One region of the Pseudocitrobacter sp. 2023LY-00077 genome, then DNA from elsewhere that is predicted to be linked to it. Evidence: predicted binding sites of a transcription regulator. Region 1 holds the regulator's gene; each other region holds the start of a gene.
What was found. The regulator CRP, encoded in region 1, controls carbon source genes, mostly activating them, when cyclic AMP is high. The targets are predictions, from matches to a motif close to ATGTGANNNNNNTCACAT.
Positions count from the first base shown of each region.

Region 2: garD (galactarate dehydratase) is a predicted target of CRP. The motif match lies at 4,497-4,514, and genes of this name have one in related genera.
Region 3: azuC (stress response protein AzuC) is a predicted target of CRP. The motif match lies at 2,909-2,926, and genes of this name have one in related genera.
Region 4: ACWWFX_RS13690 (ABC-F family ATPase) is a predicted target of CRP. The motif match lies at 2,010-2,027, and genes of this name have one in related genera.

Region 1 is NZ_JBSPEI010000003.1:21,233-27,510, reverse strand. Features, by position in the region: gene argD (bifunctional acetylornithine/succinyldiaminopimelate transaminase) at 34-1,251, shown strand; gene ACWWFX_RS04565 (YccS/YhfK family putative transporter) at 1,244-3,319, opposite strand; gene crp (cAMP-activated global transcriptional regulator CRP) at 3,368-4,000, opposite strand; gene ACWWFX_RS04555 (OsmC family protein) at 4,303-4,707, shown strand; gene ACWWFX_RS04550 (phosphoribulokinase) at 4,839-5,708, opposite strand; gene ACWWFX_RS04545 (YheU family protein) at 5,735-5,953, opposite strand; gene ACWWFX_RS04540 (hydrolase) at 5,950-6,278, opposite strand, start outside.
Region 2 is NZ_JBSPEI010000005.1:139,277-145,554, reverse strand. Features, by position in the region: gene garK (glycerate 2-kinase) at 1-1,074, opposite strand, end outside; gene garR (2-hydroxy-3-oxopropionate reductase) at 1,171-2,061, opposite strand; gene garL (2-dehydro-3-deoxyglucarate aldolase) at 2,092-2,862, opposite strand; gene garP (galactarate/glucarate/glycerate transporter GarP) at 2,891-4,222, opposite strand; gene garD (galactarate dehydratase) at 4,638-6,209, shown strand.
Region 3 is NZ_JBSPEI010000004.1:108,553-114,830, forward strand. Features, by position in the region: gene yecR (YecR family lipoprotein) at 97-435, opposite strand; gene ACWWFX_RS06875 (RpiB/LacA/LacB family sugar-phosphate isomerase) at 689-1,327, shown strand; gene ACWWFX_RS06880 (MFS transporter) at 1,373-2,797, opposite strand; gene azuC (stress response protein AzuC) at 3,006-3,095, shown strand; gene ACWWFX_RS06890 (DUF2766 family protein) at 3,192-3,440, shown strand; gene ACWWFX_RS06895 (non-heme ferritin-like protein) at 3,507-4,010, opposite strand; gene ACWWFX_RS06900 (DJ-1/PfpI family protein) at 4,614-5,171, shown strand; gene ACWWFX_RS06905 (arabinose ABC transporter substrate-binding protein) at 5,464-6,278, shown strand, end outside.
Region 4 is NZ_JBSPEI010000009.1:202,310-208,587, forward strand. Features, by position in the region: gene ACWWFX_RS13690 (ABC-F family ATPase) at 315-1,907, opposite strand; gene ldtB (L,D-transpeptidase) at 2,125-3,045, shown strand; gene ACWWFX_RS13700 (GntR family transcriptional regulator) at 3,107-3,823, opposite strand; gene ACWWFX_RS13705 (glycoside hydrolase family 1 protein) at 3,844-5,220, opposite strand; gene ACWWFX_RS13710 (anion transporter) at 5,328-6,278, opposite strand, start outside.

The DNA.
Region 1 (6,278 bases):
AATCATTGCTACATAATCACAGAAGGGCATGACATGACAACCAAACAACCTGCAATTACCCGCGCGACATTCGATCAGGTGATCCTGCCAATTTATGCACCGGCGGAGTTTATCCCGGTAAAAGGTAAAGGCAGCCGCGTGTGGGATCAGCAGGGGAAAGAGTACGTCGATTTCGCCGGTGGGATTGCGGTGACGGCGCTGGGACATTGCCATCCGGCGCTGGTTGAGGCGCTGAAATCGCAGGGCGAAACCCTGTGGCACACCAGCAACGTATTCACCAATGAACCGGCGCTGCGTCTGGGGCAGAAGCTGGTGGACGCCACCTTCGCCGAGCGCGTGGTGTTTATGAACTCCGGTACTGAAGCCAACGAAACCGCGTTCAAACTGGCGCGTTACTACGCCTCTACGCGTCATAGCCCGTACAAAAGTAAGATTATTGCCTTCCACAACGCCTTCCATGGTCGCTCGTTGTTTACGGTTTCCGTCGGCGGTCAGCCGAAATATTCCGATGGCTTTGGCCCAAAACCGGCGGATATCGTCCATGTGCCGTTTAACGATTTGCACGCGGTGGAAGCGGTGATTGACGACCATACCTGCGCGATTGTGGTCGAACCCGTTCAGGGCGAAGGCGGCGTGCTGGCCGCGACGCCGGAATTTTTACAGGGGCTGCGTGACCTGTGCGATAAACATCAGGCGCTGTTGGTGTTTGATGAAGTGCAGAGCGGGATGGGCCGTACCGGTTCGCTGTTCGCCTATATGCACTATGGCGTGACGCCGGATATCCTCACCAGCGCGAAAGCATTGGGCGGTGGTTTCCCGATTAGCGCCATGCTCACTACCGAAGATATCGCCAGCGCATTTCACGTCGGCTCCCACGGCTCGACCTACGGTGGTAACCCGCTGGCGTGCGCCGTGGCGGGTGCGGCATTCGATATTATCAACACGCCGGAAGTGCTGGATGGCGTTCATGCCAAACGCGTGCGTTTTGTTCAACATTTGCAGGATATCGACGCGAAGTATGATGTCTTCAGCGATATTCGCGGCATGGGCCTGCTGATTGGCGCCGAGCTGAAAGAACCGTACAAAGGCCGCGCACGTGAATTCCTTTACGCGGCCGCTGATGCCGGTGTCATGGTGCTGAACGCCGGGCCAGACGTGATGCGTTTCGCGCCATCGCTGGTGGTGGAAGAAAAAGACATCGACGACGGCATGACGCGTTTTGCGCAGGCGGTGGCGAAAGTCGTCAGTTGATATGGCGGTTTAGCCAGATACCGTGCCTTGGCCGCTGACGCCATGCCACCGACGAAATGGTGTGCATGGTGTTGAGGTGGCCCAGAATACGCTGGAGATGCTGTTCCATGGTGCTGAGTGGCCCGTGGGACAGCGTATCCGGTGACTCCATGATGTTCACATCCCCGCTACTGCCCGATTCATCATACTCCAGACGCTGCTGACAGCGTTGCAGGGCGACTTCACACGATTCCAGATAACGTTGCATCAGCTCCGGCGAGAGCGTGTCGTGCTCACGCGCCAGCGTGGTCATGGCGTTGATATGTTCGACGATGAACTGGCTGTGCGTCACCCACAGTTTCATATCTTCCAGATAGTGCGTATTAAAGCCCGGTTCCTGCATCGCCTGATTGAGCGAGTTAAACAAGGCGTTATGCGCCTGGTTGACGCGCATACGTTGATACGCCAGTTTTTCCGCGGAAGGGTCGTCACTCAAAATTAACTGGATTGCTTCCTGATCCGCTTCCAGCGCAGAGTGCGCATTTTTCCGCAGCAGGCCGCTTTGCCACTGCGGCCACAGCCACAGCATGCCGCCGAAGGCAATCAGGCAGCCAATAATGGTGTCGGCGAAACGCGCGACGATAAACTGCTCGCCGTTGAGCGTCAGCAATTGCAGGGTATATACCGCCGTAATGGTGAAACCCACCGTCGCCCAGCCGTAGCTTTTACGAATGATCAGATAGCTTATCAGAGTGATCACCAGCATCGCGGCCAGCGCAAACCCTTCCGGGAAGTGATAATGCAGTGTGGCGGCGGCAATCACCAGCCCCGCCAGGGTGCCCGCCGCACGGTGGAAGATACGCACGCGCGTCGCGCCGTAACCGTTTTGCGTCACCAACAGCACGGTCATTAAGATCCAGTAGGGTTTTGGCAGATGCAGCGCTGCGCCCATCAGGCTGGCGATGCTCAGCATCACGCTTAAACGTGCGGCATTACGCAGCGCGGGCGATTTCAGCGACAGATAGCTTTTCAGCGCCGGGAACAGCGGCAGACGGCGCTCTTTATCAGCCATCAGATTACGCGGATAAAGCGGACGCTGCGAACGCAACACTTTGGCGATGCGGCTGAAGTGCCAGGCGCAGAATTGCCCAACCGGGTTATCGGGATGCTGGCGGGCAATTTTCTCCAGCGCGCCAATTTGCTTATCCATGTTGAAGCGCGTCGGGAAGCGGTGATAGAGAATATCATCGGCCATGACCCGCAGGCGCGCGGCGACGGTTTGCGCGTTCCAGCGAATCACCGCTTCGGCGTGGCTGCGCTCGACCAGTTTTTGCACCTCTTCCGGCTGGTGCAGACTCACCGAAATGTGCTCCTGCAAATCCAGCCCCATCTGGAAGGCGCGCAGCAGGCGCTTGTAATCATTGTGCTGATTGGCCGCCAGCATGTGCATCTGCTGATAGCACTGGGAAATCAGATCGACCACTTTCTGCTGACGATTAAGCAACGGCGGCAGGGCGGTATTGGGGTCGGTATGTTGCGTCAGCAGGCTATATTTGGCTTCGCAGTACTCCGCCAGTTGGCGGTAAAGCAGGCTTAACGACTCGCGTAGCGGTTGTTCACGCCACAGCCAGAACCAAAACCAGTTGAACAACCCGTACCACAGCGTGCCGAGCGCGTAGATCAGTAACGGTTCCCAGATAGGCATATTGCCCGCCAGGCTCAGGGTAAAAATCGCGGCAATTAGCGAGGCCGGAAGTAATCGCCCGTGCAGGGCGCTGATTTCGGCGGTAACGCCCAGCACCATCGCCAGACCGGTGAGAATAAACGGCAGCGGGATATCATCGGCCAACAGCAGTTGCACAATCAGGCTGCAACCGGCGAACAGCGACCCACCGATAATCAGGCGTTTGAAGAAACGTTTATGGGGAGTATCCAACCCGGCGATGTTGCAGCAGGCAGGCACTAAAGAGAACAGTAAGCCGTGTTGAAGCTGGCCAAGAATCAGGCCGACGGCGACCGGCAAACATAACACCAGCGTTTGCCGCAGTGCATAGTTGACTTCCGGATGGTAAATCAGCCTGCGCCACATACGAGACAAAAACGGCGTATTGCGCGAACAATACGCCGTCAGACGGGATTAACGCGTGCCGTAAACGACGATCGTTTTACCGTGTGCGGAGATCAGGTTCTGATCTTCCAGCATCTTCAGGATACGACCCACGGTTTCACGAGAGCAGCCGACGATCTGACCGATTTCCTGACGGGTGATTTTGATCTGCATACCGTCCGGGTGGGTCATAGCATCCGGCTGTTTTGCCAGATTCAGCAGCGTCTGCGCGATACGACCGGTAACGTCGAGGAACGCCAGGTTGCCCACTTTCTCAGAGGTGACCTGCAGACGGCGCGCCATCTGAGACGAGAGACGCATCAGGATATCCGGGTTAACCTGGATGAGCTGACGGAATTTCTTATAGGAGATTTCAGCCACTTCACAGGCGGTTTTCGCCCGAACCCAGGCGCTACGTTCCTGGCCTTCTTCAAACAGGCCCAGTTCACCGATGAAATCGCCCTGGTTGAGGTAGGAAAGGATCATCTCTTTGCCTTCCTCATCCTTGATGAGTACTGCCACGGAGCCTTTAACGATGTAGTACAGCGTTTCCGCTTTTTCACCCTGGTGAATCAGCGTGCTCTTCGATGGGTACTTATGAATGTGGCAATGAGACAAGAACCATTCGAGAGTCGGGTCTGTTTGCGGTTTGCCAAGCACCATGCGCGGTTATCCTCTGTTATAAGCTATCGCCAGCGGCATAAATCAGGCAGCCACTGGTTGAAATAATATCCTTCCCTCTACCTGGGAAGTTGGTCGTCAAAGATTGTCGCGACCAGTATGTGATGTCCTCTGCATACATGCAGTACGTTTATGTATCTCTGTAGCATCCCGACTGTTTTAGCATAGCTTTTGCCGTGTGTCTCCTGGTGTCTCGCTTCAGCATGACCCAGGTCTACTTCCGTTGCGAGATTTGTTATGTGCGCGTAATCTGACAATAAATTTGCAACTCTGGAGTGACAATTATGCAAGCGCGTGTGAAATGGGTTGAAGGGTTAACCTTCCTGGGTGAGTCGGCTTCCGGGCACCAGATTTTGATGGATGGCAACTCAGGTGATAAAGCGCCAAGCCCGATGGAAATCGTGCTGATGGCAGCGGGCGGCTGTAGCGCTATCGACGTGGTGTCTATTCTGCAAAAGGGCCGTTACGACGTGACCGATTGTGAAGTTAAACTGACGTCTGAACGCCGCGAAGAAGCGCCACGTCTGTTCACGCACATTAATCTGCACTTCATTGTGACCGGCAAAGAGCTGAAAGATGCGGCGGTGTCCCGTGCGGTGGATTTGTCCGCTGAGAAATATTGTTCAGTGGCGCTGATGCTGGGCAAAGCGGTGAACATTACCCATTCTTATGAGGTGGTGGAGGGGTAAGTTGAGACACCCCTCACCCTAACCCTCTCCCGCAGGGAGAGGGGACTGACCGTGCGGTGTTCAGGTTCTGCGCTGATTTTCTCCCTCTCCCTGCGGGAGAGGGCCGGGGTGAGGGGCCCAGCCTGCACCCTTCACCCAATCTTCTTCCCTTCCATCAACCGCTGCACCAGCGGCGTCATGATCAATTCCATCGCCAGCCCCATCTTGCCGCCGGGCACTACCAGCGTATTCATATGCGAGATAAACGAGCCCTGCAACATCGCCAGCAGCCACGGGAAATCGATATTATCGAGATTGCGGAAGTGGATCACCACAAAGCTCTCATCCAGCGACGGAATGCCTTTGGCGGCGAAGGGATCGGAGGTATCGACCGTTGGCACACGCTGGAAGTTGAGATGCGTGCGCGAGAACTGCGGGGTGATGTAGTTGATGTAATCTTCCATCGAACGGACCACGGAATCCATCACCGCCTCGCGGGAGTGACCCCGCTCGCTGGTGTCGCGGATCATCTTCTGGATCCACTCCAGGTTTACGATTGGCACCACACCCACCAGTAAATCGACATGCTTTGCCACATCATGATGCGGCGTGACCACGCCGCCGTGCAGCCCTTCATAGAACAGCACGTCGGTCGGCTCAGGCAGCGGTTGCCACGGGGTAAAGGTTCCCGGCACCTGATTCCACGGCACGGCTTCATCATAGGTATGCAGATATTTTCGCGACTGTCCGGTGCCGCTGTGCCCGTACTCGCGGAACGTTTGTTCCAGCAGGCTGAAGTCGTTGGCATCCGGCCCGAAGTAGCTGATATGACGCCCCATATCGCGCGCCTTACGAATAGCTAAGTCCATTTCCGGACGCGTGTAGCGATGAAAGCTGTCGCCTTCCACCTCTGCGGCATGGAGTTTGAGCTGGGCGAAAATCTTGCGGAACGCTAGGCTGGTGGTGGTGGTTCCCGCCCCGCTGGAACCCGTGACGGCGATAACCGGATGTTTGGCAGACATAGCGAACAACTCCCGAGTCGGTAAGATTAACCGCGAAACTGGCTGCGGGGCATAATGTTGACGGTTTCATGAAGTTCCGACCACACCAGTACCGCTTCGCCACGTTGTAGTTGCTGTTTTACGTCGGCGACCTTTTGCGCAAGTGAACGTTCATATTCACCATAATCGGTGCCTTCACGCAACACAAAGCTTTCAATCAGGTTATCGAGCGTTTCAGCGTCGATGTCTTGCCACGGAATGATCATTTTTCACCTCCAAGCCACGGCATCAGCCAGTCGGGAATACGTCGCTCCAGCCACATTTGCGGGCGGCGGAAGGTGCCGCCGATAAAGCCGACGTGACCGCCATGTTCCGTTAACTGGTATTCGACGCAGGCGGGGAGGGCGTCGGCGTCGGGGATAACGTGGTGATCCATAAACGGATCGTCTTTCGCATGAATAATCAGCGTCGGAATGGCTATCTGATTGAGCAACGGCATGGCGCTACATTGACGATAATAGTCGATAGCGTCGGCGAAACCGTGAATTTTGGCAGTAATCAGGTCATCAAATTCACGGATTTTGCGCACGC
Region 2 (6,278 bases), on a different contig from region 1:
TGCACCGCGAAATGCCTCTTCCAGCGTACCGATACTGGTCAGCACGCTAAATACCGCATCGATACCATATTGATGTACCACGCCCACGTCACGCGTCAGGCTGCCAGCAATACCAATCACCGGTTTATGATACTTTTTCGCCACGCTTGCCACGCCAACCGGTACTTTGCCATGAATGCTTTGGCTGTCGATGCGCCCTTCCCCGGTGACCACCAGCGTGCAGTCGTGAATATGCTCTTCCAGGTTCAGCGCCGTGGTGACAATCTCAATGCCGCTTTTCAGCTCCGCACCAAGAAACGCCATCAGCGCAGCCCCCATACCGCCTGCGGCACCCGCGCCGGGCACCTCTTTAACGTCTACGCGCAGCGATGTCTTAATCACATCAGCATAGTGCGACAGGTTGTTATCGAGTTCGCGGATCATCGCCTCGTCAGCCCCTTTCTGCGGGCCAAAGATGCGGGATGCGCCGTTATCGCCGATCAACGGATTGGTGACATCGCAGGCGACGCGAATGCTGCAATGCTGAATGCGGGGATCGAGGCCCGAGATATCGATGGTATTCAGGCTTTCAAGGCTGCCACCGCCAAAACCGATGTCGGTGCCATTGGCATCCTGGAGTTTCGCGCCCAGCGCCTGGACCATGCCTGCACCGCCGTCATTGGTGGCGCTACCGCCAATGCCGATAATAATGTTCGTTGCACCGCTTTCCAGCGCTTGCAGGATGAGCTCACCGGTACCACGAGAGGTTGTCACCAGTGGATTGCGTTTTTCCGGAGGAACCAGCGCCAGCCCACTGGCCGCCGCCATTTCGATAAACGCGGTTTTTCCGTCGCCAGACATTCCCCAGCTGGCATTCACCTTTTCGCCCAAAGGCCCGGTGACCCACGCATGATGTTCTGAGCCCTGCGTGGCAGCAATCATCGCTTCAACCGTTCCTTCGCCGCCGTCAGCAACCGGAACAGAAACATACTGCGCATCAGGAAAAATTTCCCGAAATCCTTTTTCTATCGCCTGAGCTACCTCGGAGGCAGAAAGGCTTTCTTTGTAAGAGTCTGGGGCGATTACGATTTTCATAGTGATAGCCTGTTGCTGCACAACGCCGGATGGCGTTTCACTTATCCGGCCTACAATGTAGGCCCGGTAAGCTAAGCGCCACCGGGCACAACGTCATTAGCGAGTGACTTCCACCTTCGCCAGTTTTTCGTAGTAGCACGCCAGGGCGCTATGGTCCGCCGTTCCCAGGCCATCAGCACGCAGCGCCTGCATCATTTCCATGACCGCAGCGGTAAGCGGAAGCTGTGCGCCAACGCCGTGAGAGGTGTCCAGCGCATTCGCCAGGTCTTTGATATGCAAGTCGATACGGAAACCTGGTTTGAAGTTTCTATCCATCACCATTGGCGCTTTGGCTTCCAGTACGGTGCTGCCCGCCAGGCCGCCGCGAATCGCCTGGAATACCAGTTCCGGGTTAACCCCCGCTTTGGTTGCCAGCGTCAGCGCTTCGGACATTGCGGCGATGTTCAGCGCGACAATCACCTGGTTTGCCAGTTTAGTGACGTTGCCTGCACCGATATCACCGGTATGCACCACGGAGCCCGCCATCGCTTTCATCAGGTCGTAATATTTGTCGAAAATCGCCTTGTCGCCACCGACCATGACGGAGAGCGTGCCGTCGATGGCTTTCGGTTCACCGCCGCTCACTGGCGCGTCCAGCATATCCACACCTTTTGCTTTCAACGCGTCGCTGATTTCGCGGCTCGCCAGCGGCGCAATAGAACTCATGTCGATCAATACGGTGCCTGGCTTCGCGCCCTCGATAATTCCGCCTTCACCCAGCGCAACCTCTTTCACGTGCGGGGAGTTCGGCAGCATGGTGACAATCACATCACACTGCTCGGCAATGGCTTTAGCGGTGGTGGCGGTTTCTGCGCCTAAGGCAATCAGTTCAGCAATCACTTCCGGGTTACGGTCGGAAACCACCAGCGAGTAACCGGCTTTAATGAGGTTTTTACTCATTGGTTTACCCATGATGCCCAGGCCAATAAAACCAACTTTCATCGTCATAATTGTGTCTCTCTCTTATTGCGGTGGTGGTTATTTTTTAAAGGAATCAGCCAGTTTCTGCGTGGCAGAACGGAAAACGCCGAGGTCGCTGCCGACGGCGACAAAGGTCGCACCCCAGTCAAGATAACGACGCGCGTCCGCTTCAACCGGGGCCAGAATGCCGCTCGGTTTGCCGTGTGCTTTTGCACGCGCAAAAATGTGCTGAATAGCTTTCTGTACATCCGGGTGCGATGCGTTGCCAAGATGGCCCAGTGCCGCAGCCAGGTCGCTTGGGCCAACGAAAATACCGTCCACGCCTTCGGTCGCCGCGATAGCATCAACGTTATCGACGCCCTGCTGGCTTTCGATTTGTACCAGGATGGTGATGTTCTTGTTCGACTGCGCGAAGTAGTCCGGCACCGTGCCAAACATATTGGCGCGATGAGAAACGGAGACACCGCGAATGCCTTCTGGCGGATAACGCGTCGATGCCACGGCCTGCACGGCTTCTTCTTCGGTTTCCACAAACGGGATCAGGAAGTTATAAAAACCGATATCCAACAGACGCTTAATAATCACCGGCTCGTTAGTCGGCACACGCACCACCGGTGCGCTGCTGCTGCCCTTCAGCGCCATCAGCTGCGGAATAAAGGTAGAGATATCGTTTGGTGCATGTTCACCGTCCAGCACCAGCCAGTCAAACCCGGCCAGGCCCAGTACTTCGGTGCTGATTGGGCTTGCCAGCGCTGACCAGCAGCCAATTTGAATCTGTTTGGCGGCCAGCGCGGCCTTGAATTTATTCGGGAAGATATCGTTATTCATCGCTTATACCTTGTCTCTTAACCGTTAATTATTTCTGCAATTCCATACGCTTGATGTCGCCGACGACAAACAGGTAGCAGAACATCGCCATCAGTGCCGAACAGCCGACGAAGACCAGCGCGGCGTTGAAGGAATGCAGTTCACTAACCAGATAGCCAATCACCAGCGGAGTCACGATAGAGGCTACGTTGCCAAACACGTTAAATACCCCGCCGCACAGGCCTACAATTTCTTTCGGTGCGGTATCGGAAATTACCGGCCAACCCAGCGCGCCAAACCCTTTGCCGAAGAATGCCAGCGCCATCAGCGTGACCACCAGTGCGGTGTTATCGGTGTAGTTACACAGGATGATGGTCGAAGCCAGCAACATACCCAGTACAATCGGTAACTTACGCGCTAACGTAATGGTGGCCCCGCGTTTAATCAGATAATCCGAGAACACGCCGCCCAGTACGCCGCCGGCGAACCCGCACAGTGCCGGAATCGACGCCACCAGGCCCACTTTCAGAATCGACATCCCTTTTTCCTGCACCAGATAGATCGGGAACCAGGTAAGGAAGAACCAGGTGATGGTGTTGATAAAGTATTGCCCGAAGAACACGCCCAGCATCATGCGGTTGGTCAATAACTGTTTGATGTAGTGGAGTTTTGGCCCCTGTGTCGTGCTGCCTGGCTTTTTGTGATCCATATCGACCACGGCGCCGTTATCAGAGATAAACTTCAGCTCCTCCGCCGACATGCGAGGGTGGTCGGTCGGGTTATGAATCAGCTTGATCCACAGCCCCGTCAGCACAAAACCAATCACGCCCATCACGGTAAAGACATGTTCCCAGCCCCAGGCGAAGGTCAGCCAGCCCAGCAGCGGTGAGAAGAGCGCCAGTGAGAAATACTGCGCCGAGTTAAAGATAGCGGACGCGGTGCCACGCTCTTTAGTCGGGAACCAGGCCGCAACAATACGCGCGTTGGCCGGGAAGGATGGCGCTTCCGAAAAACCAAGCATAAAACGCATAAAGAACATGGAGATACCTGCCCAGGCGAGTGGGAACATATCCACAAAGCCCTGCAGGAACGTAAACAGTGACCAGAAGAAGAGACTGTAAGAGTAAACCTTCTTCGAGCCGAATTTATCGAGCAGCCAGCCGCCAGGGATCTGCATCAGCAGGTAAGCCCAGCCAAACGCTGAGAAGATATAGCCCATCGAGACCGCACTCAATTGCAGCTCTTTGGCCACTTCCGTACCGGCAATTGATAACGTGGCGCGGTCCGCGTAGTTAACGGCGGTAACAATAAAGATGATTAGTAAGATTAAATACCGGGTTGGTACACCTTTTTTTGATTCGACAGTAGTATCCAGCATCATTTAATTTATCCTCGGGTACAGGATGCCTTATATTATATGTTTAGTACTAAGGCATATTTCACTGATTATTTATCGACAGCAGGAATATCGGATAACTAACCAGACACAATGAAATCGTGATTCAGTATAATCAGCATCGCTGTTCTACACACTGTGCAATTCCACAATTTGAATATTTTAATATCGCATACTATTGAGCATATGCACATCTCTTTGGGCGCTGATGCACAGATTTACGCAATACCCGCCACAGCTGGCCTGACAGGCGATTAAGTGGTGATCTGCGTCACATTTTTACCGTTAAACTCCTGACATTCTTTATGCCATCACGCGATGTAATAATTTTGCTTCGTCAGAAAGCGATACCCTTTATTGTAATTTTTAGGTTTACCACCTGGCTGGAGAATACTGGACAATGGCTAACATCGAAATTCGCCAAGACGCGCCGAAAGCATTTTATATAAAAGTGCACGATACGGATAACGTGGCGATTATTGTTAATGATAATGGCTTAAAAGCAGGAACACGTTTTCCTGATGGGCTTGAGTTAATTGAACATATTCCACAAGGCCATAAGGTGGCATTGGTGGACATTCCCGTTAATGGCGAAATCATTCGCTATGGCGAAGTCATTGGCTATGCGGTGCGCGATATCGTCAAAGGCAGTTGGATCGACGAATCCACCGTGTCGCTGCCGGAAGCGCCGCCGCTGAATACGCTGCCGCTGGCCACCAAAGTACCGGAGCCGCTGCCTGCGCTTGAGGGTTACACCTTTGAGGGTTATCGCAACGCCGATGGCAGCGTAGGGACGAAAAATCTGCTGGGGATCTCCACCAGCGTCCACTGCGTAGCGGGTGTTGTTGATTATGTCGTCAAAATTATCGAACGCGATCTACTGCCAAAATACCCCAATGTGGATGGTGTCGTCGGTTTGAACCACCTCTATGGCTGCGGCGTGGCGATTAATGCACCTGCCGCCATCGTGCCTATCCGCACTATTCACAACATCGCCCTGAACCCGAACTTTGGCGGCGAGGTAATGGTGATTGGCCTCGGCTGTGAAAAACTTCAGCCGGAACGCCTGCTGGAAGGCACGCCAGATGTGAATGCCATTCCGGTCGACAGCGCCAGCATTGTGCGTTTGCAGGACGAACAGCACGTCGGCTTTAAATCGATGGTTGATGATATTTTGCAGGTCGCTGAACGCCACCTGAAAAAATTGAACGCACGCCAGCGCGAGACCTGCCCGGCCTCTGAACTGGTCGTGGGGATGCAGTGTGGCGGCAGCGATGCGTTTTCCGGCGTGACGGCGAACCCGGCAGTGGGCTACGCGTCTGACCTACTGGTCCGCTGCGGCGCAACCGTGATGTTCTCAGAGGTGACGGAAGTACGTGATGCTATTCACCTGCTGACACCTCGCGCCATTAACGAAGAAGTAGGTAAACGCCTGCTGGAAGAGATGGCCTGGTACGATAACTATCTTGATATGGGTAAAACCGACCGCAGCGCCAACCCGTCCCCCGGCAACAAAAAAGGTGGACTGGCAAACGTGGTGGAAAAAGCGCTCGGCTCGATTGCCAAATCAGGCAAAAGCGCCATTGTGGAAGTTCTGTCACCCGGTCAGCGCCCAACCAAACGTGGGCTGATCTACGCCGCGACGCCTGCCAGCGATTTCGTCTGCGGCACGCAGCAGGTGGCTTCCGGTATTACGGTGCAGGTCTTCACCACCGGGCGCGGTACGCCGTATGGCCTGATGGCGGTGCCAGTCATTAAGATGGCGACGCGTACCGAACTGGCGAACCGCTGGTACGACTTAATGGATATCAACGCGGGCACTATTGCCACTGGCGAAGAGACGATTGAGGATGTGGGCTGGAAGCTGTTCCAGTTTATTCTCGACGTCGCCAGCGGGAAGAAGAAAACCTTCTCGGATCAGTGGGGGCTGCATAACCAGCTGGCGGTGTTTAACCCGGCACCGGTTACCTGATATCCTTTTGAAATATTCCTCGCAAAACATGGCCTTAGGGCCATGTTTTTTATTGCCTCGCATTTCACT
Region 3 (6,278 bases), on a different contig from region 1:
GCAAAAGGTAAAAATAAAAATTTTTATTTAATAATGCGAATGGGAATAAAACGCATTGGCATAATAATATCGCCGGGATTTATTCCGGCGTATAATTTAATTCCAGGCCGGCGCAACTGGCGTAACGGCGATCCCCCTGCACTGATACTGCAGCGTCACGCTTTCATTAATACATAATGGCCCGCTGCTGCTGACGCAGGTGGTAATTGGCTGTCCATAGGCAAAGGCAGTGGCATAGCCCATTTGCTGGCAGGCATTGGTCGCGGTGCCGTTAACAACATAGTCGTCGGTTTTCGCGTTCTGCAACATCGCCTGGCCATACGTCAGCCGTACGATCCCGCTGGTCGCATCTATTTCGCTTACGGCAGCCTGTCGGTGGACGCTACAGGCTGAAAGCACCAGCACGATAGCGCTAATCGGGAAAAGAGTTTTCATGGTAGTACTCGGGGCAATCTATCATTGCTCTATCCTGGCATAGACAAGCGCGGGTAATCCCTCGAATAAAGACGATAACGTTGCCTTCTTAAGGCGACGATTTCCCATCGGGCAAGCAAAAATGTGAGCCTTGCTGTGAATTTTAAAACCATTTTTCATAAAATTTGAAAGTATGTTTGCAAGGTTGTAAGGTTGATACATTGTTATCGTACCCTTGCGGGAGACGCCCGCGCTGCATTCAGGAGAGGAAAGAATGAAAATTGCACTGATGATGGAAAACAGCCAGGCCAGCAAAAACGCCATCATTCATAATGAATTAAAAGCGGTTGCCGATGAAAAAGGATTCCCGGTTTTCAACGTAGGTATGAGCGATGAAAACGACCATCATCTGACCTACATTCACCTGGGTATCATGGCCAGCATCCTGCTGAATTCCAAAGCGGTTGACTTCGTGGTGACTGGCTGCGGTACCGGCCAGGGCGCGCTGATGTCTCTCAACATCCACCCGGGCGTGGTGTGCGGCTACTGTATCGACCCGGCTGATGCCTTCCTGTTCGCGCAGATCAACAACGGTAACGCGCTGTCGCTGCCGTTCGCGAAAGGGTTCGGTTGGGGCGCAGAACTGAATGTGCGCTTTATCTTTGAAAAAGCGTTCACAGGTCGCAACGGTGAAGGCTATCCGCCAGAGCGTAAAGAACCGCAGGTGCGTAACGCGGGCATTCTGAACCAGGTCAAAGCCGCAGTGGTGAAAGAAAATTATCTGGATACGCTGCGCGCCATTGACCCGGAACTGGTGAAAACAGCCGTTTCTGGTCAGCGTTTCCAGCAATGCTTCTTCGAAAACTGCCAGAATAAAGAGATCGAAGCGTTCGTGCGCCAGATCCTCGGCTAATTCTGCATGATATGAAAATCCCCACCTGCGTGGGGATTTTTGTTTCTACGCCTTCACTTTTCTGGATACCGACACACCGGCATCTTTAGTCAGCCGTAGCGTATCCATCATCCCAATCAGACAGATCAGGGCGATAAACACAAACGCCAGTCTGAAGCTTATCCCCGGCATTGCGCCGAGCGCCAGCACCTCGCTGACTTTCTCCCCCAAACGAATACCGATTGCCCCGAGAGTGATGCCAAGCCCAATGGCTAACTGACTGGCAGTGCTGAACAACGTATTGGCATAACTCATCTGCGGGCCTGGCACGTCGGCAAAAGCCAGGGTGCTCACGCCGGTGAACTGGATGGAACGGAATACGCCGCCTAAATAAAGCACCAGTAATATGGCCCATACGGGCGTTTGTGGTGTTAAAAAGGCGCAGGCGGTCAGGGCCAGCACGTTCAATGCGCCATTGATCAGCAAAAGGCGGCGGAAACCCAGCCAGCGAATCAACGGCGTGGTAGCGGGTTTGATGGTCAGGTTGCCGACGAATACCGCCAGCACCAGCAGGCCGGAATGGAATGGGTCCATCCCAAAACCGACCTGAAAAAGCAGCGGCAGCAGGAATGGCACCGCACTGATTGAGGCGCGGAACAGCGATCCGCCGTACATCGTGACCCTGAAGGTCGGGACCTTCAGCGCATCCAGGCGGATCATTGGCCATTTTGCCCGCCGGAAATGATACAGCGAGTAATAAAACGCCAGCCCGCCAATAACAAACAGTGTCAGCACCAGCCCGCTCTGCATGCTCTGTCCGCCCAGCGCCTCCATGGCGCATACCAGGCTCACCATCGCCACCGACGTGGCGAGAAAACCGGGCAGGTCAAAGGGGCGGCGTTCGTCATCGCGTATATCGGGAATGATACGTAGCGACAGCAAAATGGCGATAATACCCAGTGGAACGTTAATAAAGAAGATCCACCGCCAGTCCGCGACGCTGGTGATAAACCCGCCCAGCGGCGGCCCGATAATTGGTGCGATGAGCGCAGGCCAGGTTAGCGTGGCGATGGCCGTAATAAGCAGATGTTTTGGCGTGGTACGCAAAACCGCCAGACGCCCAACGGGCACCATGAGCGCGCCGCCCATCCCCTGAAGAATGCGCATGGCGACGAAACTGTCGACAGTGGTCGCCAGGCCGCAAAATACGGACGCCAGAGTAAAAATAGCCAGCGCCAGCGTGAATATTTTTCGGGCGCCGAATCGGTCGGCTATCCAGCCACTGGCAGGGATGAGTACAGCCAGCGTAATCAGATAGGCGCTGATACCAATGTTAAGATCGACGGCGTCAACGCCGAAACTTTTGGCCATGTCGGGCAGGGCGGTGGCGATCACGGTGCCATCAAGAAACTCCATAAAAAACGCGCCAGCAACCAACAGAGCAGCGGGCGACAGGCCGCGCCCGTTTTGTGCCTGGAGAGGCTCACTCATTTCTGTTTTACCCTATCAAAATAATCTGCAAATTTTATAATTTAAGTTTTAAGCTAAGTAACGGATTTGTTTCAGATAATAGGTCTTTATCGCCATTTGCTGAAAAAATAAACGTGATGTACATCTCGTTTTGGTTGATTTTTGTGATGAATGTCATACTATGTGTCAAAAGACAATAACACCTGCGTAACAAAATAGGAGCATCACAATGAAACAACGCATGCGCAAAATCCTCAAAAGCATGTTCGAGAACTATTGCAAAACCTTCAAAGACGTACCGCCAGGCGCTATGTTCTGATAAAAAAACCTGCCACGGCAGGTTTTTTTATGTCTGTAAGGGGCGCGCTTCGGTCCTTTCGGGTACCATAGTACCCCTAAATGTTAAGGAGCGTATATGTCCCAGAACCTGACTGCTGATGAAGAACTGGTATCCGACGTGGTAGCCTGCCAGTTGGTCATTAAGCAAATTCTTGATGTCATCGATGTCATCGCCCCCGTCGAAGTGCGTGAGAAGATGTCCACTCAGCTGAAATCTATCGATTTCGCCGGGCATCCGTCAGCTGACCCGGTCACGCTGCGCGCCATCCAGAAAGCGATTGCCCTGATTGAGCTGAAGTTTACACCGCAGGGTGAAGCACACTGATTGGGTAATTGAGACGTGATTTGCAACCGGCAGGTTTATGCTGCCGGTTGTAGAGCGGGGGAGGGATTAGTGCGCCTGGTGGTTCACTACGTTCAGCAGGTGCTGATCGGTTTGTTGCATACACAGGCCCGCTTTATTCGCACTGCGTACTTCTTCAAGAATCGCCTGAAGTAAAACCCCATCCTGCTGCTGCTCTTCTTCAAGATTGGTTAAGAAGCTCAGCGTGCTGTCGTCGCGCAGAACCTTCGCTTGTTCAGCCAGCTCAGAAAGAGTATTGCTGCGCTGATTATACTCTTCAATGGTTTTCAGGAAGAGTTCTTCGAGTGAGGCACACTTCTCTTCGTGCGGCTCGATGGCTTTCACTACCGGGTACCCGCCGGATTTCTTCATGTAATCAAACACGCGCATCATTTGCGTGACGCTGGTTTGTGCCTGTGCGCGAAGAAACGTTGCGGTGCCGTTGAGACGTTGTTCGGAACACCACTCGCTCAGACGGAGATAGAGATTCGATGCGTAAAACTCAAGGTTCATTTGAGTATTCAGTTTTTGAACCATTCCTGGGACTGCCATACCAATATCCTTATTTCCTGGAAGGGACAACTCGCGTTAACAATCGGGATTCTTACTTTTCATCATGACGCTACGATTAAGTAGCGTAAATTAATGCAAGTTTAAATCGCGCTATTTACGCGTCAGAGAACAATGACAGAATGTAATATTCGACGACCTCTGAATGTGACCGATGTACGATTCCTGAATCGGCTCCAAAAATAATACCGCGCGTCACCATCTAAGAAAACTCTTAAGTTTGTTCATTTACGTTTTGTTACAACTATATTCCAGAAAAGGATTATGCCTGCGCATGTTACCGTAATGAATTATTACAGCTATATGATTTGTATGGTGAATATATTAAGGCTCATCTTTATTTGTGATCGCGTTAGCATTTTTCGTGGACGATCACATAAACCTGTTTTACTGCTTGCCAGGCATTACGTACTATTCGTAGAATAAAATGAAACAGTGGTTTATTTTTGTTTGTTTATTTTGTGAGTCAGGCAAACAGTTCAATAGCCAGTAAATTGTTTTAGATCATTTTTGCCAGTGGTGAGGCAGATTGGTTCGTGCGCAATTATCCGGCCAATCCCCGATTACGATAAAACAGGAGTTACAATGAAACAGGTTGCCGTGCTGTTAGCACCCGGGTTTGAAGAAGGTGAAGCGATCGTCACGATTGATATTCTGCGTCGTTTGCATCTTGAGGTTGAACTGGTGTCCTGCGCTGAATCGCGTGCGGTGGTGAGCTATCACGATATCCCGATGGTGGCGGATGCCACGCTTGCAGAACGCATGGATAAAATCTACGACGCTGTGATACTGCCCGGCGGGCCGCAGGGCAGTGTGAATCTCGCGGCAAATAAAGACGTGGTGAAGTTTGTCGCCGCACATGATGAAGCCGGAAAATATATTTGCCCCATTTGCTCTGCCGCCGCCCGCGTGCTGGCAGGTAACGGCCTGCTGAAAGGCCGTCGCTACGTCTGTTCTGGCGACTTATGGCAGGATATTAAAGACGGTGAGTATATTGATGCCCCGGTAGTGGAAGATGGCAACCTCATCAGCGGAAAAGGATTTGGTCATGTTTTCGATTTCGCCTTTACCGTAGCGGCGCGCTTATTAGGGGATGAGGCGCCAGTCCGCGATCACGCGGACCACATCTACTATCCGTGGTAACCCGTTAAACAAGGATTAGTTAGCTAACAATATAGATTATAATGCTATTGCCAGGGCGAATTGTCGGACAATTCGCCCTTTCTGTATGTCATTTTCTGCTAAATCCATGTATGCAACTACTGTAATTCTGCGGTGTGATGCGGCTCTCTTATGGATAAATATTTTCCCGCTATTAATGTGCTAACAACCGTATAGCAATTAACGAAACGGCTAATACGTTGTTTTACGTCCTAATTAAATTTTATAACCGATTATTTCCCTACAAATAAAAGCACAAAGGCTGGAGTATACCATGCACAAATTCACTAAAGCGCTGGCCGCCATCGGCCTGGCAGCGGTTATGTCACAATCAGCTATGGCAGAAAATTTGAAGCTCGGTTTTCTGGTGAAACAACCGGAAGAGCCGTGGTTCCAGACCGAATGGAAGTTTGCTGACAAAGCCGGCAAAGATTTGGGCTTTGACGTGATTAAAATTGCCGTGCCCGACGGCGAGAAAACTCTGAACGCCATCGATAGCCTGGCGGCTAACGGCGCGAAAGGGTTCGTTATCTGTACCCCAGACCCGAAACTGGGCTCGGCAATTATGGCGAAAGCGCGCGGCTATGACATGAAAGTGATCACCGTCGATGACCAGTTCGTTAACGCCAAAGGCAAGCCGATGGACACCGTTCCGCTGGTGATGATGGCGGCCAGTGAAATCGGCGCACGTCAGGGGCAGGAACTCTATAAAGAGATGCAAAAACGCGGCTGGGACGTGAAAGATACCGCCGTGATGGCGATCACGGCGAACGAGCTGGATACCGCGCGTCGTCGCACCACCGGCTCGCTGGATGCGCTGAAAGCCGCGGGTTTCCCGGAAAAACAGATTTATCAGGTCCCAACCAAATCTAACGATATCCCCGGCGCCTTCGATGCTGGTAACTCCATGCTGGTGCAACATCCAGGCGTGAAGCACTGGCTGATCGTCGGTATGAACGATAACACCGTACTGGGTGGCGTGCGTGCGACGGAAGGTCAGGGCTTTAAAGCGGCCGACGTCATCGGCATCGGTATCAACGGTGTGGATGCAGTGAACGAACTGTCGAAAGCACAGGCTACCGGCTTCTA
Region 4 (6,278 bases), on a different contig from region 1:
CGCGTTTTTGGATATTGAATCAATAGCATGGACAATATACGACTATCTACATTTTCATTACAGCTTTTATAATGAGAGTTATGATTTCAACCCTGCCCTGGCAGATATCCTTATCATCTGGGTGATATTTATTCCTTTGGTTTTTACATCACTATATTACGCACTAAAAACATTTAAAAACCGAATTAAAAAATAGATTTACACCGTAAGCCATATCGCATTGAGATGCTGTAAACAATCAAACGTCTGGAAAATGATAAAAAAAAGCTGGCAGAAAAATTTTCCCAGCCAGCTTCTCAAATGGTCAGAAAACCTTACTCGATACCCTTACTACGCAGGTAATCTTCGTAATTACCGGTGAAGTCAATCACGCGCTCCGGCGTAATTTCAATCACGCGCGTCGCCAGCGAGCTCACAAATTCACGGTCGTGAGAAACAAAGATCAGCGTGCCCGGATACATTTCCAGCGCCATGTTCAACGATTCAATGGATTCCATATCCAGGTGGTTGGTCGGTTCATCCATGACCAGCACGTTCGGTTTTTCCATCATCAGTTTACCGAACAGCATGCGACCTTTCTCACCACCGGAAAGTACTTTCGCCGGTTTCTTGATATCGTCCTGGCTGAACAGCAGACGACCGAGGATGCTACGCACCGCTTGTTCGTCGTCGCCTTCCTGTTTCCACTGGCTCATCCATTCGAAGACGGTCAGGTCATTTTCAAATTCGAATTCATGATCCTGCGCGTAGTAGCCGATTTGCGCGTTTTCGGACCATTTCACCGTACCGTGATCCGGCGTTAAATCACCGACCAGGGTTTTCATCAGCGTGGATTTACCGACGCCGTTGGTCCCCAGGATCGCGAGTTTCTCGCCCACTTCCAGCAGCAGGTTAACGCCTTTAAACAGCGGGCCGTTATCAAAGCCTTTGCTGAGGGCTTCCACTTCCAGCGCGTTACGGAACAGCTTCTTATCCTGTTCAAAACGAATGAACGGGTTCTGACGGCTCGACGCTTTGACTTCGTCGAGTTTGATTTTATCAATCTGACGCGCGCGGGACGTTGCCTGGCGAGATTTAGAGGCGTTGGCGCTAAAGCGGCTAACGAAGGATTGCAGGTCAGCAATCTGCGCTTTTTTCTTGGCGTTATCGGCCAGCAGGCGTTCACGCGCCTGGGTTGCGGCGGTCATGTATTCGTCGTAGTTACCGGCGTAGACGCGCAGCTCACCGTAGTCGAGATCTGCCATGTGGGTGCAGACCATATTCAGGAAGTGACGGTCGTGCGAAATGATGATCATGGTGCTGTCGCGCTCGTTCAGCACCTGCTCCAGCCAGCGAATGGTGTCGATGTCCAGGTTGTTGGTCGGTTCATCGAGCAGCAGGATGTCCGGGTTAGAGAACAGCGCCTGCGCCAGAAGCACACGCAGTTTCCAGCCAGGTGCGACTTCGCTCATCGGGCCGTAATGCTGTTCCAGCGGAATCCCCACGCCCAGCAGCAATTCACCGGCGCGCGCTTCGGCGGAATAACCGTCCATTTCACCGTAGAGCACTTCGAGGTCGGCCACTTTATAGCCATCTTCTTCGCTCATTTCCGGCAACGCATAGATGCGGTCGCGCTCTTGTTTAACTTCCCACAGCTCACCGTGTCCCATGATGACCGTATCCAGAACGCTGAACTCTTCGAAGGCGAACTGATCCTGACGCAGCTTACCGATGCGCTCGTTCGGGTCGAGAGAGACGTTGCCCAGCGTCGGCTCAAGGTCGCCGCCGAGGATTTTCATAAAGGTGGATTTGCCGCTCCCGTTAGCGCCAATCAGGCCGTAACGGTTGCCGCCGCCAAATTTGACGGAGATGTTTTCGAACAGCGGCTTACTGCCAAACTGCATGGTAACGTTGCTGGTAACTAACACGGAAGTATCCTGAGGAATGTGACAAACCGCCTATTATGCCACAATTCCGAATTAAAATCGCCCGCCTTCGTAACGCGCTAAACTGTCACCTAAGTGAAAAAAATGTGATTTCGTACACATCTGAATTCCCTGTTGCCGGGAATGCACATATAATGCGCTTCCATCATACATCCGATTTTCCAACCACAGCCTGAGTGGCACTGATATCTCGAACAACATGAACATGAAATTAACAACACTTTTCGCTGCGGCGCTTGCAGTCGTTGGCTTCTGTAAAACCGCATCCGCAGTGACATATCCGTTACCGACGGATGGTAGTCGTGTCATTGGTCAGAATCAGGTGATCACCATCCCTGAAAACAACAAGCAGCCGCTGGAGTACTTTGCGGCGCAGTATCAGATGGGTCTTTCCAATATGCTGGAAGCTAACCCAGGCGTGGATACGTATCTGCCGAAAGGCGGCACCGTGCTGACCATTCCGCAGCAGCTGATTCTGCCGGATACCGTGCATGAAGGTATCGTCATCAACAGCGCGGAAATGCGTCTGTACTACTACCCGAAAGGCACTAACACTGTCATCGTGCTGCCAATCGGTATCGGCCAGTTGGGTAAAGACACTCCGATTAACTGGACCACCAAAGTAGAACGCAAGAAAGCGGGCCCGACATGGACCCCAACGGCGAAAATGCACGCGGAATATCGCGCGGCGGGTAACCCACTGCCAGCAGTGGTTCCGGCTGGCCCGGATAACCCGATGGGCCTGTATGCGCTGTACATCGGTCGCCTGTATGCGATTCACGGCACTAACGCCAACTTTGGTATCGGTCTGCGCGTGAGCCACGGCTGTGTGCGTCTGCGTAACGAAGACATCAAATTCCTGTTCGAAAGCGTGCCGGTCGGTACCCGCGTACAGTTTATTGATGAACCCGTGAAAGCAACCACAGAACCGGATGGCAGCCGCTTCATCGAAGTTCACAACCCGCTGTCAGTGACTGAAGCGCAGTTTGAAGGCGGTGAAACCGTTCCGGTTACGCTGAACTCTACGGTGCAGAAGGTGACTTCCCAGTCTGATGTAGACCAGGACGTGCTGAATCAGGCGATTCAGAACCGCGCCGGTGTACCGATTCGTCTGAACTGATTCGGTTCAGATACAAAAATGGCGAAGCTGATGCTTCGCCATTTTTTTTGGGGTAATCCCCTCATCCATTATTCACCATCACAAACCCGCCATGATCATAGCGATAATGGCAGTGCGCATACTCCAGCGGCGTACCGTCTTCCAGATAAATAACCTGCTCCAGCTCCAGCACCGGATCGGTCTCGTCGCAGTTGAGATACTCTTTGTCGCGAGCATCCGGCTTACAGGCGCGCACCACGCGATAAGAGCCCATCATCTTTAAGCCCAGCGTTTCGCGCACGTAGCGGAAAACCGAACTTTCCAGATGTGATTTATTGAGCCCAGGCACCAGCGCGACCGGCATTACCGTCATATCCAGCGAAATCGGTTCACCGTTCACTAAACGCAAGCGAATAAAATCATAGACCGGCGCATCGGCACTCATCAGCAGCGAGGCTTGCTCTTTTTCATTCGGGAAGCGCACCTCAAAGGCAATCACCTGGCTTGTCACCTCGCCGAGGTGCCGCCAGGTTTCCGTTGCGCCGAAATAGTCGCTGCCCGCGACATCCCACTGCGAAAGCTGGCGGAAGTTTTTACGCACAAACGTCCCCTGCCCCTGACGCGCATAGATAATGCCTTCAACAATCAGTTGGCGCATCGCCTGCTGAATGGTCATGCGGCTGGTGTTGAATTCAGCCGCCAGCGCCAGCTGATCGGGCAGCGGCTCCGTCGCCGGATAACGCTGGCTCAGAATACGCTGCTTAATTTCCTGTGCGATGGAGAGGTACTTCGCCGCCATCTTCCGCTCCTTAATGGGTGTTACATCTCTTCGCCGTTGCTGTGAATCGCCCGCTTCAACCATGCGTAGCTTTTCTTCGGCACGCGGCGCAAATCTTTCAAATCATGGTTTTCCCGGTTCACATACACCACGCCATAACGCTTACGCATGTCGCCCTGGGAGCTGAGAATATCAATTAACCCCCAGCCCAGATAGCCTATCACCTGTGCTCCATCCTCAAAAATGGCCTCTTTCATGGCATTGATGTGGTCGCGATGATAGGCGATGCGGTAATCATCGGCGACAGGCGTTTCGCCATCCCAGGATTCAATCACCCCGATGCCGTTCTCTATCGGGAAGACCGGCAGACGCCAGTCGTTATAGTATCGCGTAATGATGCTGCGGAACCCAAGCGGATCGATTTGCCAGTTCCATTCGGTGGCTTTCAGATGCGGGTTGGGCGTATCGCCAAAGAGCATATAGTTATTGACGGCAGTGCCTTCCGGAATGGGATCGCTGCTCAACGTGCGGCTGGCATAGTAGCTGAAGGCCATATAATCATTTTTTAGCGTCGCCAGTACGGCGAGGTCTTCATCGCGATAGATATCACGCAGACCTTCTCTCTCGACAAACGCCATCACTTCCGGGCTGTAGCCCTGCCCCGCAAACGCGCGTAACAGATTCTGATTGAAGAATTCGTCGAGTTGACGGGCGCAGAACACATCGCGCGGTTTACAGGTTGCCGGGTACACCTGGGCGTGCGCCAGCATGCCGCCCATTAGCTTGCCGGGTTTGGTTTCATGCAGATAGTGTGTGAGATGCGCGTGCGCCATCATCACGTGGTGCTGAATCTGATAAAGCTCGCGTAACGTTTTCTCACCCTGCATATAACCGGAAATCAAAAATGCTTCCGGCATATGGTAAAGGTTCTGTTCATTGAAGGTGAGCCACCAGGTTACCTGGTCGCCAAAGCAATCAATCATTTTTTCGCCATAGCGGATGAACGCGTCCATCACCCGACGATCGGTGAAACCGTTGTATTTTTCCGCCAGCGCCAGCGGCATGTCGAAATGATAGAGGCAAATCATCGGCGCGATGCCGCGCGCGACAAGCCCATCGATAAAGCGTTGATAAAACGCGATACCTTCTTCATTAAACTCACCGTCGCCGTCCGGGCAAACGCGGCTCCAGGCAATCTGGAAACGGTAGCAGTTCATGCCCAGATCCTGCATTAAATCAAAATCTTCTTCGAAGCGATGATAGCTATCGGTGGCAACCTTCCAGTCAGAGGCGTTCTCTTTCGGCTCGCGAATGTCATACACCGACATCCCCTTCCCGCCCTCGTTCCATGCGCCTTCGGTTTGCATGCTGGAAACAGAGTTTCCCCAAAGAAAATCAGCTGGCAGTGTGTTCATCATGACGCCCTCAAGATATGACTAGTCAAATAACATATATGATTAGTCATATTAGAAAGCAGCGTACGGCGCAACGAAAAGGCTCACGTTTTGTGAGCCTGTCCGAAAGATTAAAGGTGACCGAGGAGATGCAGCAGGCCGTAACCTGTCAACGCCGCCCACAGCAGCATGGGCAGAGAATAGAGATGGAAGCGCCACCAGATACGGCGATCGTTCGCCATGCGTAGCGCAATCAGGTTGGCAAGCGATCCGGGCAACAGGCCAAAACCGCCGACGTTCACCGCCCAGGCAAGCAGAATGGAGGGGGGCACATAATTAAGCAGCAAAATCGTTGACGGCACGTTGCTGATCACCTGCGAAAGACCGATCGCCGTGAGCCATAAAGAACCGTCCGACAATTGCCCGACACCATGCAGTGAATGCTGCAATGCAGGCAGTTGCGTCAGGAGATGCACATCAATAAACATCGCCATAAAGACCAGCAGCAGGGTCCAGTCGACGCTGTAAACCACGCGCCGCTCCAGCAGCAGGAAGCCCACGGCTACGCACACCAGCCCCCACAGTTCGAGCTTCATCTCCAGTGCGGCGAGGAAAACCAGATAGAAGGCCAGGCAGCACCACACCAGCTTTGGCCGCCATGACGGTGTGGCATCGCTGCTTTGAAATTGCAGTTTTTTCGCCGGGAAACAACACCAGCAGAGAACGAGCAGTGTCGCCATCATCGCCAGCGCCAGCGGCAACATTTGCAACGTAAAGACCGGGAAGCTCAGGCCGGAGCGGCCCCACAGCAAAATATTCTGCGGGTTGCCGATGGGCGTCAGCAGTGAACCGGCGTTCACTGCCAGCGCCTCGAAAATAATCAACCGGTTAACCGGAATGGCGCACCATTTTTTTAGCGTCAGGGTGAGCGGCACAATGATAAACAGCGCCACATCGTTGGTCAGAAAGGTCGACAGCAGCGCCGCCGCCAGCACCATAAAGATAGCCAGCTGTCGCTCGGTAACGAAACGTCGCGCCATCTTACGCCCGAGCACATCAAAATAGCCGCTCTGCTCAACGCC